2 regions of the Burkholderia ubonensis genome follow, and region 2 is predicted to be linked to the other one. Evidence: predicted binding sites of a transcription regulator. Region 2 holds the regulator's gene; the other holds the start of a gene.
What was found. The regulator FliA, encoded in region 2, starts transcription of late flagellar genes. The targets are predictions, from matches to a motif close to CTAAAGTTTNNNNNNNNNNNGCCGNTA.
Positions count from the first base shown of each region.

Region 1 (4,411 bases), 370 kb from region 2:
CGCCGGAAGTGCTCGACCAGTTCCGCGACGCGTTCGCGCGCAGCTCCGCGGCGATCGCCGACGCGATGCGCTGGGCGAAGACGGGCGAGCCGGGGCAGCGGCATTCCGAATACGACCTGGCCCGCGTGATCAATGACGCATACGGCGCGCGCTCGGCGGTGGCGCTGACGTTCACGACGATCGCGGCGAACGGCGCGAACAGCGCGTCCGCGCACTACACGGCGGCGAGCCCGGAGGTCGAGCTGACGGAGGGCGAGCTGGTGCTGCTCGACAGCGGCGCGTACTACGAGGGCGGCTTCGCGACGGACTGCACGCGCGTCGTGCTGCGCCGGACCCGCCCGGACACGGTCGCGCAGCCGTGGCAGCGGGAGATCTACACGGTCGCGCTGAAGGCGTGCATCAAGGGGCTCGTCACGCCGTTCCCGAAGGACGCGACGGGCGGCGACGTCGATGCGGCCGTGCGGCAGGTGTGCCGCGATCACGGCCATGATTTCGGCCACGGCACCGGGCACGGCGTCGGGATCCACGTGCACGAAGGCGGGGTGCGGTTCGCGCCGGGGTCGAAGTACGGCCTGGTGCCGAATGCGGTGATCTCGGTCGAGCCGGGCATCTACGTGCCGGGCAAGGGCGGGGTGCGGATCGAGAACATCGTGATCATCCATGCGGACGACGCCGAAGCGGGCACCGTCGCGTTCGAAAACCTCGTCACCGTGGGCTACGACTGGGACCTGATCGACGTCGCGCTGCTCGACGACGACGAGCGCGCGTATCTGCGCGACTACGAACGGCTTTGCGCGCAACGCGGCACGCAGGTCACCGCGTGTCCGTTGCTGTAAAGGAAGGGGAGTGCGGCGCGGCCGCGCATGGTGCGACGGGGCGCCGGCGCTGCGGCGCGCGCGGCGCTCAGCGCACCAGCGCCGACACGCGGCCGTCGGGGCCGTAGAAGCCGACCCGCGCGGGCGCGTCGCGCAGCACCGCGAGCGCGCGTTCGTTGTAGTCCATCCGGATGCGGATCAGCATGCCGTTGTTCGCGTTCGCGCGGCGCGCGCGATCGGCGGCCTGCTGCAGCAATTGCCAGCTGCCGGACAGGCGCGCGTCGCGCTCGGCGGCCTGGTCCATCCCTTTCTTGCCGACGGGAAAGCCGAGTGCGGACAGCTGCGTGTCGCGGGTGCGCTCGAGCTGTGCGAGCCGGTCGATCAGCACGGTTTTCTTCTCGATGATGTCGGGCAGCGCCTCGAGCGGCTCGGGCGTCGTCAGCGCCTTTTCCTCATAGGCGAGCAGCGACGCGAACGCTTCGACCGTCGCGTGTTCGTCGTTGACCGTGGCCAGCAGCTCGTCTCTCATCGCGTCATGCTCGTCGCGCCGGCACGCGTTCCCGCATGCCGGCCATCCAGGGGACCGGTCAGGGCGTGACGGGCCCCGGGCCGGCTCAGTTGCTCTGCGAGCGCTGCCGTTGCAGCAGTTCGCGGGCGGTATTCAGTACGCCGTCGGCAATCTTGCTCGCGTCGATCGTCAGCGTGCCGTTGCTCAGCGCGTCCTTGATCGACTGGACGAGGCCCGTGTCGATGTCCGCGTTGCCGGACGCCGACAGCGTGCGCAGCTGACCGGACAGGCCCGACAGGTTCACGCTCGTGTCGCCGCCGGTCGATCCAGCGTCGCCGGCCTGCGCGGACGACGACGAAGCCGCGCCGGATTGCGCGCGGGTCGCGCCGTTGCCGGTGGGCGCGAGTGGGCTCGGGTTCGGAGTGGAATCGATTTTCACGATGGCATTCCTGTGCGGTTTGACCCAGATAACGGCCGGTCCGGCCCGAACTTTAGCATCGCGGGTGCGAAATTCTCCGAATAAACAATTCTTTGCAATGTTGCGGTGGGTCCGGTCCCTATAGCGGAATCTCCACCGTGCCGGCGTCCTTGACGATCGCCGTGACGATCTGCCCGGCCGCCATCCGCACCCGTACCGACTGGCCGGGCGCCGCGTTGGCGAGCGCGCTGCCTTCGGCGGAAATCGTGAAACCCGGCCCGGCCGCGACGACCCGCACGGTCTGGCCGGCCGACACTGACGCCGCGCTCTTCAGCATGTCCTGCCGCAACGGCAGCCCCGCGGCGACGCGCGCGAGCGCGGTCGAGCCGACCGCCTGCGCCGGATCGGTGATGACCGCGAGCGGCAGCAGGGTCAGGTCGCCGTCGCGCGCGACGAGGTCGGCCGCGGTGAGCACCTCGCCCGGCGCGATCTGCCGCGCGGCCGTGTAATAGGTGGCCTGCACGGTGACCTTCGCCTGCAGGTAGACGGTCCACGGCCGCTCGCCCGCGCAGCGCACGCCGACCGTCGTGCGGCCCCACAGGCGCGCGCCGGTCGGCAGGAACGGCTCGAGCGTCGTGCACGCGGCGAGCCCGCGCGGAAAGGAGGGCGCGACGCTCGCCGCCGGCTTGCCGGGCAGGCCGGCGATCTGCTGCTGGAGGAAGGCGAGCGCCGTGCGCCGGATCGTGTCGGGGTCCTGCTGGCCGGGCGGGGTCGCAGGCTGCGCCGCGGCGGCCGGCTGGGGCGCGGGCGCGGCGTACGCGGTGCGCACGGCGGCCGCGCGCGCGGCGAAGGCCGGCCGCGGCGCGTTCGACGCCGGTTCGGGCGCGCCGGCGACGACGGTCGCGACGGCGCCCGGATCGGCAGCGCGCGGTGCCGCGTAGCGGGGAGCGGCGTAACTGGAGGCGGTAGCGGCAGTAGCGGCGTGCGCGGCATAGGCGCTGCTGACGGAATTGGCGCGCGCGTCCGCGTAGGCGGCGCGCGGGGCGGCGCTCGGCACCGCAGCCGGCGCCGGGACGTCGACCACGACCATCGTGCCGGCCGGCTGCGCGGCAGGTGCAACCGTGCCCGCGCCGACCATGCCGGCACCGGCATTCCCGACCGGCGCCGCGCCGCCGCTGCCCGCGACCGTCGCAACGCCTGCGCCGCCTGCGCCGCCGCGGCCCGGTTGTCCCACACCCGCCACGCCCGCCGCGCTCGCATGGGCGAGCGCGGTCTCGGCCGACTCGCCGCGGCCGGGGATCACGATCATCCCGTCGTCCGCGTGCGCGCCCGGCGCCGCGAGCCACAACGCCGCGGCGAGCGCGAACGCACGCCGCACGCGCTTGCCGCGTGCGCCGTCGTTGCGAAGTGCGCTGCCGGTCATCGTCGTGTCCTCGATCCGTTGATCCGATTGGCATTCTAGGGAGCGGGGCCGCCGCGCAAACGATGAATAGAGGGGGGCTTTGCCGCGTTATTCGCCCGATTGCCGGTTGCGGGCGCCGCCTACCATGCGTGTCATGGAAAAAAGCCTCTTTGGCCGCCGTGCGGCGAAAGAGCGGTGCAGCGCTTCAAACGGAGAGACGCACACATGCTGGACAGACTCGATGCCGAATTCGCATTCGGCCGCCAGGCGCTCGACGTGCGCGCCTATCGGCAGGAACTGCTGTCGTCGAACATCGCGAACGCGGACACGCCGGGCTACCAGGCGCGCGACGTCGATTTCTCGTCGACGCTCGCCCGCTCGCTGAAACAGGTGAACGGCGGCGTCGCGCCGAGCAACGCCGCGCAGCTGCCGCTCGCGCAGCCGGCCGGCGTGACGAGCGGGATGACGATGGCGTCGACGGCGCCCGGCCACATGGCCGGCAACGCGAAGCTGATCCCGACCGGCGGGCCGGCCGACGACTACGGCCGCCCGCAATACCGCCAGCCGACGCAGCCGGCGCTCGACGGCAACACGGTCGAGCTCGACGTCGAGCGCGTGCAGTTCGCGAACAACGCGCTGCACTACGAAAGCGGGATGACCGTGATGACCCAGCAGATCAAGGCGATGATCGCCGCGATCACGTCGAACTCGTGACCGCAATCCGCATCGAGCATAAGGAGCCTCCATGCCCTCGTTGATGAACATCTTCGGCGTTGCCGGCTCGGCGCTGTCCGCGCAGTCGCAGCGCCTGAACGTCACCGCGTCGAACATCGCGAACGCCGACAGCGCGACCGGCCCCGACGGCAAGCCGTACAAGGCGAAGCAGGTCGTGTTCGCGGCCGATCCGCAGGGCCGCGCGCGCACCGCGTCCGGCCAGGGCGTCGGCGGCGTGCGCGTGGCGAAGGTGATCGACGATCCGTCGCCGATGAAGTCGACCTACGACCCGGCGAACCCGGCCGCCGACGCGAACGGCTACGTTCAGATGCCGAACGTCGATCCGGTGCAGGAAATGGTGAACATGATCTCGGCGTCGCGCTCGTACCAGGCCAACGTCGAGACGCTGAACACCGCGAAGCAACTGATGCTGAAGACGCTGACGATCGGCACGTAAGCCGCGCGCCGCGCCAGATTCGACAGTTCCGACAGTTCCGACCCAAGGCCACCAGGATGACATCCTCCAACACGACGATCGGCGGCAACGGCACGAG
Region 1 is NZ_CP013420.1:2,639,752-2,644,162, forward strand. It holds partial or broken gene WJ35_RS32640 (M24 family metallopeptidase) at 1-836, shown strand, start outside; gene WJ35_RS12040 (flagella synthesis protein FlgN) at 904-1,344, opposite strand; gene flgM (flagellar biosynthesis anti-sigma factor FlgM) at 1,430-1,762, opposite strand; gene flgA (flagellar basal body P-ring formation chaperone FlgA) at 1,881-3,164, opposite strand; gene flgB (flagellar basal body rod protein FlgB) at 3,369-3,857, shown strand; gene flgC (flagellar basal body rod protein FlgC) at 3,889-4,314, shown strand; gene WJ35_RS12065 (flagellar hook assembly protein FlgD) at 4,371-4,411, shown strand, end outside.
Region 1: the regulator FliA is predicted to act here: its motif matches at 1,792-1,818, upstream of flgM (flagellar biosynthesis anti-sigma factor FlgM).

Region 2 (4,411 bases):
CGTGCGCGAGGCGCTCGGCGCCGACGCCGTCGTGCTGTCGAACCGCACGCTCGATGACGGCAGTGTCGAAATCGTCGCGCTCGCCGACGCCGAACTGTCGGCGATCACGCCGCCGGGCGCGGCCGACGTCGTCGCGCTGCCCGGCGCGGCGTTCCGGGCCGGCGCGCCGGCGCCCGCGGGCACGGCGCCGCGGGCGGCCGTCAATCCGTATGCGATGGGCGACGGCGGCTTGCCGGACGTGTTCTCGTCGGTGTTCGGCGCGAGCGCCGAGACGACCGACGCGCCGGCGGCGCCGGTGGCGGGCTCTGCCGCCGCCGCTGCGCCGGCCGCGGGATCGTTCGCCGCACGAGTGCCTGCCGCGGGATCGCCTGCCGCGGGATCGCCCGCCCCCCCTTCCGAACCCGCGCCGTGGCTCGTCGAGCACGCGAAGCGCCTGACGCAGCAGCGCGAAGCGCTGATCGCGCGCGCGCAGGCGACGCCGGCGCAGGAAGTTGCGCCGCGCGCCGCGCACGAAGCGACGCCGCCCGAGTGGGCGCGCGACATCGTGCGCAACGTCGCGCGCCGCGTGCCGGCGGACGACGCCGCGCCGCGCCGCGGCGCCGACGCGCCCGCCCCGAAGGCGGCGGACCGCGCGCGCGTGACTGAAGACACGGCCGCCGCGGTGGCCGACGCGGTGAAGGCGCGCATCGAGCGGATCGTCAACGACACGGTGATGAACGAGCTCGGCTCGCTGCGCGGGATGATGGAGGAGCAGTTCGACAGCCTGATGTGGCACGAGCGCCAGCGCCGCAGCCCGGTGCACGGCGCGTTGACGAAGCATCTGTTCGCGGCCGGCTTCTCCGCGCAGCTCGTGCGGATGATGGTCGACAACCTGCCGCAGGGCGAAGGCGAGCAGACGTTCGAGCAGGCGGCCGAATGGGCGCAGTCGGTGCTCGAGTCGAACCTGCCGGTGCTCGACAGCGAGGAAGCGCTGATGGAGCGCGGCGGCGTGTTCGCGCTGATGGGGCCGACGGGCGTCGGCAAGACGACCACCACCGCGAAGCTCGCCGCGCGCTGCGTGATGCGCTTCGGCGCGAGCAAGGTCGCGCTGCTCACGACCGACAGCTACCGGATCGGCGGCCACGAGCAGCTGCGGATCTTCGGCAAGATCCTCGGCGTGCCCGTGCACGCGGTGAAGGATGCCGGCGACCTGCAGCTCGCGCTGTCCGAGCTGCGCAACAAGCACATCGTGCTGATCGACACGATCGGCATGAGCCAGCGCGACCGTGCGGTGTCCGACCAGATCGCGATGCTGCACGGCGCGAACACGCCGGTGCAGCGCCTCCTGCTGCTCAACGCGACGAGCCACGGCGACACGCTCAACGAGGTCGTGCAGGCCTACCGCAGCGCGGCCGGCCATCCGGACGCGGCATCCCCGGAGCTCGCCGGCTGCATTCTCACGAAGCTCGACGAGGCGACCCACCTCGGCGGCGTGCTCGACACGGTGATCCGCTACAAGCTGCCCGTCCACTACGTGTCGACCGGCCAGAAGGTGCCGGAGAACCTGTACGTCGCGACGAAGAAATTCCTGATGAAGAGTGCCTTCTGTGTGCCGCGCGACGGCTCGCCCTTCGTGCCGCAGGACGAGGACATGCCGACGCTGCTTTCCGCGTTGACCGCACGTTCGACCGCCGAGCTGCACGAGGTGCGCTTTGGATAAAAGGATGATCGACCAGGCCGAAGGATTGCGGCGCCTGCTGGCCGGGCGCGCTTCGAGGATCGTCGCGGTGGCGGGCGGGCCGGCGGGCGTCGGCTGCACGTCGACCGTCGTGAACCTGGCCGCGGCGCTGGCCGCGCTGGGCAAGGACGTGCTCGTCGTCGACGAGCGCGCGAACGTGCATTCGGCCGCCGCGACGCTCGCCGGCTCCTGGCTGCGGGACGGCGAGCGCGCGCGCGTGTCCGCCGGGTTCGGCGTGTGCGCCGCGTCGCGGCTCGCGCGCGCGGGCTACAGCGACGCGCAGCTCAGCGATTTCGTCGACGGCCCGGCCGACATCGTGCTCGTCGACGCGCAGCTCGACGCCGACGGCGGGTTCTCGGCGCTCGCGCGCGAAGCGCACGACGTGCTGATCGTCACGCGCGTCGCCGCGCAGGCGATCACCGAGGCGTACGCGTGCATGAAGCGGCTGCATTTCGCGCATGCGATCGCGCAGTTCCGCGTGCTGACCAACCACGTCGGCAGCCACGCCGACGCGAAGACCGCGTTCGACAACCTCGCGGGCGTCGCGAGCCGCTACCTGACCGTGTCGATCACCGACGCGGGCTGCGTGAGCGCCGATCCGCTCGTCGAGCATGCGCGCGAGCTCGTGCGCACGGCGGTCGACGCGTTTCCGTCGTCGCCGGCCGCGCGCGATTACCGGCAGATTGCCGCCGACCTGCTGTACTGGCCGCTGCGTCCGCGGCCGGGCGCCGGCGCGGCGCGGGCGCGGGCGGCAGCACGTCGTTCGAGGCGGGCGCGGCGCACGCCGCGTGAGGGCCACCGGAAGGAGAGAGCCATGATGTACAACGCTCAAGGAAAGATTTCGCAGGCCGACGTGCTCGCGCAATACGCGCCGCTCGTGCGCCGCCTGGGCCTGCAGCTCGTCGCGAAGATGCCGGCGAGCGTCGATCTCGACGACCTGATCCAGGCCGGGATGATCGGCCTGATGGACGCGGCCGGGCGCTACAAGGAAGACCAGGGCGCGCAGTTCGAGACCTACGCGACGCAGCGGATCCGCGGCGCGATGCTCGACGAGCTGCGCAGCAACGACTGGCTGCCGCGCAGCCTGCGCAAGACGTCGCGCGAGGTCGAGCATGCGGTGCACCAGGTCGAGCAGCACCTCGGCCGCGCGGCGAGCGAGGCCGAGATCGCGCAGCACCTGAACATGCCGCTCGACGAATACCAGGGGATGCTGCAGGACCTGCACGGCAGCCAGCTCATCTACTACGAGGATTTCGACCGCGCGGCCGACGACGAGCCGTTCCTCGACCGCTATCGCGTCGATCACGCCGATCCGCTGTCGTCGCTGCTCGACGAGCACCTGCGCGAGGCGCTGATCGAGGCGATCGAGCGGCTGCCGGAGCGCGAGAAGCTGCTGATGTCGCTGTACTACGAACGCGGGCTGAACCTGCGCGAGATCGGCGCAGTGCTCGAAGTGAGCGAATCGCGCGTGTGCCAGCTGCACAGCCAGGCGGTCGCGCGGCTGCGCGCGCGGCTGCGCGAGCAGGCGTGGGTCGGCGCGGAGAACTGAGCGGCAGCGGCGGGCGTCGCGCGCGCCGACGCCGCGCGTGCGGCCGCCCGCCCAACCCCACATTTCTCGCCACGATTTGCTACAATCCCACCCGTTTTCCGAGGAGCGTTGCGACGGACCGTCCAGCGTCCGCCAGGCTCGGAAAGCTTCACCAAGCGGCCGGGCCGCGGCGCAATGCGCCGGCTCCCGCTTCCTGAACGGCGCTCACGTCACCATTTTCTAGAACTTTTTTAGAAAGGAGGGCGTGATGAACGCCGTCATCGATTCCAAAGCTTCCAACGATTACGTCGTCGCCGACATGGCGCTTGCCGGGTGGGGCCGCAAGGAACTGAACATCGCCGAGACCGAAATGCCGGGCCTCGTGCAGATCCGCGACGAATACAAGGCGCAGCAGCCGCTGAAGGGCGCGCGCATCGCGGGCTCGCTGCACATGACGATCCAGACCGGCGTGCTGATCGAGACGCTGAAGGCGCTCGGCGCCGAAGTCCGCTGGGCATCGTGCAACATCTTCTCGACGCAGGACCACGCCGCCGCCGCGATCGTCGAGTCCGGCACGCCGGTGTTCGCGTTCAAGGGCGAGTCGCTCGACGAATACTGGGAATTCTCGCACCGCATCTTCGAATGGCCGAACGGCGAGTTCGCGAACATGATCCTCGACGACGGCGGCGACGCGACGCTGCTGCTGATCCTCGGCTCGAAGGCCGAGAAGGACCGTTCGGTGATCGCCAAGCCGGCCAACGAGGAAGAAGTCGCGCTGTACAAGTCGATCGCGAAGCACCTCGACGTCGACGCGAACTGGTACTCGAAGCGCCTCGCGCACATCAAGGGCGTCACCGAGGAAACGACGACCGGCGTGCACCGCCTGTACCAGATGGAAAAGGACGGCCGCCTGCCGTTCCCGGCGTTCAACGTGAACGACTCGGTCACGAAGTCGAAGTTCGACAACCTGTACGGCTGCCGCGAGTCGCTCGTCGACGGCATCAAGCGCGCGACCGACGTGATGATCGCGGGCAAGGTCGCGGTCGTCGCGGGCTACGGCGACGTGGGCAAGGGCTGCGCGCAGTCGCTGCGCGGCCTGGGCGCGACCGTGTGGGTCACCGAGATCGATCCGATCTGCGCGCTGCAGGCGGCGATGGAAGGCTACC
Region 2 is NZ_CP013420.1:2,267,552-2,271,962, reverse strand. It holds gene flhF (flagellar biosynthesis protein FlhF) at 1-1,699, shown strand, start outside; partial or broken gene WJ35_RS10450 (MinD/ParA family ATP-binding protein) at 1,692-2,509, shown strand; gene WJ35_RS10445 (RNA polymerase sigma factor FliA) at 2,532-3,266, shown strand; S-adenosyl-L-homocysteine riboswitch at 3,361-3,479, shown strand; gene ahcY (adenosylhomocysteinase) at 3,514-4,411, shown strand, end outside.